DNA from 2 places in the Shewanella psychrophila genome. Region 1 is predicted to be linked to the other one. Evidence: riboswitches for the same ligand, from Rfam matches in the RefSeq annotation. Region 1 holds a riboswitch; the other holds the start of a gene.
What was found. A riboswitch is a leader RNA that binds a small molecule or an ion and turns the genes downstream of it on or off. The one in region 1 is predicted to bind thiamine pyrophosphate.
Positions count from the first base shown of each region.

Region 2: another riboswitch for thiamine pyrophosphate. It lies ahead of thiC (phosphomethylpyrimidine synthase ThiC); the one in region 1 lies ahead of sps_RS07695 (TonB-dependent receptor).

Region 1 covers NZ_CP014782.1:1,723,036-1,726,239, forward strand. The annotation lists gene sps_RS07695 (TonB-dependent receptor) at 1-1,687, opposite strand, end outside; TPP riboswitch at 1,786-1,902, opposite strand; gene sps_RS07700 (YcfL family putative periplasmic lipoprotein) at 2,046-2,435, opposite strand; gene sps_RS07705 (PaaI family thioesterase) at 2,600-3,204, opposite strand, start outside.
Region 2 covers NZ_CP014782.1:1,305,283-1,308,486, forward strand. The annotation lists gene thiC (phosphomethylpyrimidine synthase ThiC) at 1-1,471, opposite strand, end outside; TPP riboswitch at 1,701-1,799, opposite strand; gene sps_RS05850 (hypothetical protein) at 1,978-3,039, opposite strand.

The DNA.
Region 1 (3,204 bases):
AACTACCGGCATTCTCAGTGTAAAGAATAAATTTCTGTGGTTCTTCTGGGTTTTGCTGTGATGCAGAGACTTGCTGATCACGTCTATCCATGTAAAAAAGTGAGAAGTTAGTACTGGCATCACCATCTAGCCAGCTAGACTTTAACCCTATCTCGTAGTTATAGAGCGTCTCGGTATCGTACTCTTTCTTATCAGACAACTCAGTAGGCAGGGACATGTTAAAACCACCAGCCTTGTAACCGCGAGCTATTCTGGCATAAGTTTCATGGTCATCACTCAGCGCTTTGCTCAAGGCTATATGTCCACCCCACATGGTTTCACCAGGGCTGAACTTATCACCAGCACTGTCACTGTAATCACTGTCTCGACGTTCGACTCTAAGGCCAAAAGATAACGCATAACCCGCACCTAAATCTGAATCTAATTGGCCAAAAACGGCAGTATTATTAGCTTCATATTCAGCAGAGAGAGCGTCTAACCAACCGTTGTAATCTTCAACTGTGTCATTGTCTTCAGTTAAGCGCATACCATAAACACCCAACAACCAATCTGTGCTACCAGAAAAGATGCGGCCTGCTTCGGTTGAGCTGAGTCTAAACTCTTGACTAATGGTATTTCGCTCCCCTTCCTTATCCCAGGTATAATCGTATTGGCAAGGCTCACCACCACAATCTAGCCCGCCCCAGTAATCTGGATTTGCCCAGTCACCATCATAATTATGGTGAGTCTGGGAGTTAGCATAGGATGTCAAAGAAACCAGCTCGAACTGCTCGGCACCTGTATAGGTAAATTTAAGCGAGCTACCTGTGGTTCGCTGCTTGTCGACACCCGGCGCATCGGTCAGGGTATTTTCACCATTGTTATCTAAGGTCCATACATCGTAGCCATTATCATAATCGGCGTGAAGTAAGGTTAAGTCTATCTCTAAATCATCGCTGGCATACCAGCGCAATTTAGCTCGGCCAGTAAACTCATCACGGGCGTTGGTGTCATCGCGATCTAAGTAGAGGTTATTTTGATAGCCGTTCTGCTGATGTTGCTGCAAGGATACCCGGTAAAGTAACTTTCCTGAATCTGTCAGCGGGCCAGAGCTAAAGCCACTAAACGTCGTGAGGTTATCATCACCCATAGATACTTCAGCCCCATGCTCGAACACATCGGTTGGATCATTACTCTTAAGATAGATCAAGCCCGCTAAAGCATTGGCGCCATATCGAGTGCCTTGTGGGCCACGAAGTACCTCAACTTGTTGTAGATCATACATACTAGACACCATGCCAAGACCAGACATGTCAATATCATCGATAATGTAACCAACTGATGAATTCGGCGCACCTTGATATTCCTCTTGCTCGCCGACACCACGGATTTGGAAATACTTAGGGCGAGAGCTACCACCTGACCAGTTAAAGTTGGCGATGGAGTTAAGCACATCTTCAAAATGCTGTGCGCCTTCGTCTTCTATCTGCTGCTGATCGATAACTGTGATGCTCGACGGCATCTTATCGAGTGTCGAGCCGCGAAAATCAGAAGTCACCACAATGACTTCCATCTCATCGACGGGTGTTTCTGCTTGTTCTGAAGCGAGTGCGTGCTGGCTGATTAATGCGGTCGATACCGCAAGCGCTACCGGAGAGAGTCTCTTCAAGACGGTAGAATCGAAACATAAAGATTTAAGTGTAAACATAGGACCCCAAATTGTAATTTTTGAGATCCGGCAACTGGAAAAGCGAGAAAGGATGTTGTGGTCGACTACAGATGTTCTTAACAGACACCTCGAAAGCATCAAACCTATTGGCCCATTCCTACGCCGGTATTAGCCGGATCAGGTTCAAAGGGTTTGTCATCAGACATCTCAGAAACTGGTATATTAAAATAACAGTCTCACCCCTTGGCAGACGGGATTATACATGAATAAAACAAGGTATTGACAAAGACATGCCATCAAATGATGGATTTACATACAAATAAAGAACAAAACGCCAGCTAGGCTGACGTTTTATCGTGTTAAGCACCTATGTGCTTAACACCAACAATGAGAATAATTAATTAGAGAAAGCTTTTCTCACATATAACTCATAGCGTACAGCATTTACATTTGGCGCAACTGCCATGACTTGCATACGTTGCATGCCATGTAATTTCAATGACTTCCACGGGCTGGCTTCGTCTTCTAAGGTGTATCCGTTTATGTCGTACCAGGTAAATTTGTATTGCAGTCGTAAATCGGTGGAGACCTTACTCATGATCACCCCAGATCCTTGCAATAAATCGCCCTGTTGACGGGCCTTTAATTGCTCGACTCCGACCTCACGAGCAAAACTGCTGTTATCGACTCTGACTTCACCGGTGGAGCTGCCCATCACGCCTGCAGTGTGTTGGGCGCAAGCTGTGAAAATAAGGGCCGATGCTAAGACCAAAACGATTTTCTTCATTTCATTCGCTCCAATTTTCTTTAGCCCTGTTCATTGAGGGCTAATCATTACCTACTTTTGTAGGCGAGTGTGTATAAGACGAGCTTAACCTAAACTCGCACTAAGGTTAACTACCAAAATCCTCACTGCTGATGATTTGCCAGACTCATGCATTTGGGTAAAAATCAGTCAATTAAGAAATGGGCTCTGGCGGTAGCGATGAGTTTCTTTCTGTTGGTTTGCCAACAGTTAATACTCACATTAGCAACCCGGCGCCCTTGCCTGGTGATCTTACATTCGGCAAAGGTGTCCTTATGGTAACCGGCTCTCAAGTAATCAATGGAAAAGTCGACCACTTTAGGCACTCTTGAAGTATGCATAAACACCATAAGTTGCACTATCGCCGACATCTCCATAAAACCAGCAATGACACCTCCATGGATAGCCGGCAATGTAGGGTTACCGATATTGTCATCTTTCGCTGGTAGTCTAAACACCAGTTCGTCACCAAAACGCTCAACACTCATCCCAATAAAGTTAGTATAAGGCACATGCCCTAAAAGGTGTCCGAAGTCATTTAGCTCGGTAGCCTTCTTAACGATTTGTTTAACATCAAGTTCTTTGGCAATAGGCGTCTTAACATCGAGCGCTTTAACATCTAAGCCTTTTATATGAGAGGGTAAATTGTTGGATGCTCTTGTCTTACTCAGACCGCTTTCTTCTTCAAGGGGATCAGAATTCAAACTGGATTGACCTAAGAGAGCCTGACGAAATTCATCACCAATCATTT
Region 2 (3,204 bases), 420 kb from region 1:
AACAGAGCATAGAGCAACCAAACCAAGCGATCATCGCCGCCCCAATGCCTGAGGTAAAGTGATCATATCCAGGTGCGATATCTGTCGTTTGTGGGCCTAAAGTATAGAAAGGCGCTTCATCACACACTGCTAACTGTTTATCCATATTCTCTTTAATAAGGTTCATAGGGATGTGGCCAGGACCTTCTATGATCGTCTGCACATCATATTGCCAGGCGATCTTAACCAGTTCGCCTAAGGTCTCGAGCTCGGCAAACTGCGCCTCATCGTTCGCATCAGCGATGGAACCCGGACGCATGCCGTCACCGAGAGATAACGACACATCATAGGCGGCGCAAAGCTTACAAATATCTCTGAAGTGCTCGTAGAGGAAATTTTCCTGATGATGGGACAAACACCATTTTGCCATGATGGAGCCACCGCGTGAGACGATCCCCGTCAGGCGATTTGCCGTCATAGGCACATAGCGCAGTAATACGCCGGCATGAATAGTGAAATAATCGACCCCCTGCTCAGCCTGCTCAATCAAGGTATCCTTAAACACATCCCAGGTCAGATCTTCGGCGACACCGTTCACTTTCTCTAAGGCCTGATAGATTGGCACAGTCCCGATAGGCACCGGAGAGTTGCGAATGATCCACTCGCGGGTCTCATGGATATAACGTCCGGTAGACAGATCCATCACAGTATCCGCGCCCCAACGGGTAGACCAGACCAGCTTCTCGACTTCCTCTTCAATAGATGAGGTCACCGCCGAGTTGCCGATATTAGCATTGACCTTAACCAAGAAATTCCGGCCTATGATCATGGGTTCGGCTTCGGGATGGTTGATGTTCAACGGAATAATCGCACGGCCTCTGGCAATTTCGCTTCTGACAAACTCGGGGGTGATCGGCTCAGAAATCGAAGCGCCGAAACTTTCGCCAGGAGCCTTGCGGGTCAATACCTCGTCGGTGATCTCAGACTGTGCCATGTTTTCGCGAATGGCGATATATTCCATTTCAGGGGTAATAATCCCTTTTCTGGCATAATGTAACTGAGTCACACACTGACCTTGTTTCGCCTTTCTTGGAGGAAGTAGAGAATCGAACCTCAGGTGATCTAAGCCATCATCTGCGAGTCTTTGCTGAGTAAAACCAGAACTGGCACCGATAAGTTGCTCAGTATCATCACGTTCTACAATCCAGTTATTTCTGAATTTATCCAAGCCACGGCGGACATTAATATTGGCATCAGGATCTGAATATGGCCCGGCGCAGTCATAGACTTTTAGCGGTGCATTGGGCTCCAAAATAGGATCCGTTTCTGTTCCGCCCACCATGGTATCCGACAGGAGAATTTGGCGCATACCGACACGAAGATCTTCGCGACTACCGGTTAAATAAACTTTCTCAGAATTAGGGTGCTGTAACGGCTTTAGGGTATCGATGAACTCTTGAGCTTGAGCTCGGGTTTCGCGGCGGTTTGACATAAGCAATCTCACTTTAATTGAAATGAAGTTGCTTGCCTGGAGAGTTGAATAGCAGACACGAGAACAAAGTCTCGAAGTCACAGACAATGACAATAAACGGATCTATTCTGAAACCAGATACTAAGACTCCAGATCGTCGTCTCAAAAGTTGAGGCGATAACTCTAAAATTAGCAGGCGTTGAATCAAAATATAATGATTCAATGAATACAGAAATTCACACGATTTATGGACATTATCATGCTTGTTTCCTTCGCAGGTTTTAACCTGATCAGGTTCAACGGATCCCGAATAAACGGTCTCAGCCAATAGGCACTCCGACAAGATGTGAGCAGTATAATCTTAAAACATGAAAGTTAACAAGGCTTTTGTAAAGATATGGAATCGAAAAATATCACAGAAGTAAAATAAATAACCCGTTGAATTTAAATAAAATAAATTTAATTCGCAAAACTAAAGTATAAAAATTTATTTTACCATTAAATTATTTCATCATTATAACGATGACTTAATGGATCTTTCTATGCACCTTTTTTGCTATAGCCCGCATTAACGCCGCCGCAACAGAGTCACCATCACAGCGAAATGGATAACCTAGATTCTCCGCATGGGGATTAATTGGGTTGGGGGTTTTCACGATTCGGTAGCAAGTATTACCCTTTTTGACGATTCGATTAGGATCTAACTCATTATCCAAGGACTCAGCATCACTCCAGATATCAAGTTCGGGGAGTTCGAGAATGAACATCTCACCATCCATCTCACTGAGTGTTTTAGTTTGGGTATATTGATTGGCTTGCTCCACAGAAAGCTCATTGAGTGACACCTCTCTTTGACGAGAAAGGTATTCTTGAGTTGAGGCACTGAACGTCGACATGTTAAGCCTCTCGCTCTCGTCATTCTTGCTATAGGCCGAGGAAGAAAAATAAGCAGGTTTACTCACAGATAACGCTTTCTTTGACGTGGAAAAATCTTGCTTAACCAGAGGGTGTTTAATTTCTTTTACCACTCGATCCTGTACCACAGATTTCTGCGCTAATCTCTCTTCTATCACAGGTTTGTCGTCCCTTACGGCTGACATCATCTGCTTTGAGTTCTCCTTAGGCTGAACTTGTTGCAAACCACCCTGTGTCAAATCATCTGCTGCGAGTTGAGGCGATGGAGCTTCACTCTTTACTCGTTTTGATTTTTCTTGCGCTATCACTGGAGCTTGAAAATACATATAGGCGCTTAATTGAGGAACCTCAGATTCAGTGCCATTGATCTTGCTTTCCGGGTATAACAAAGGAGCTGGGGTCCAGAGCAAATCTAAGATAAACATCATTACCAGATGAAAAATAATGACAAGAATTATCACCAATAACCAGGAAATTCTGCGCTTGTTGGTAACAGGATTAACATGCTCATTTGCAGATAAGATAAAGGGTCTAAGCTGATCGCTAAGCTCTGGAAGCTCGACAGCAGCATCAAACTGAATATCCAGATCCGCGGCACAGGTACTTGCCTTTAGTCCCTTCAGTTCATCTCTGTCTTCATTAACTAACACTTCCTCTATCTGAAACGCCTTCAATAACATCATCCCTGTGGTTTATCATTGTCACTTCACTTACATTGAGTGACGAACTCATTGCCAGAATCTTAATCTAGGCCCTATAACGATAAAATTAGGATTCCTAATGAGCCATAAAGTTCATTCTAATGGCTACTGAATCAGGTTACTCATGATGAGCAAACT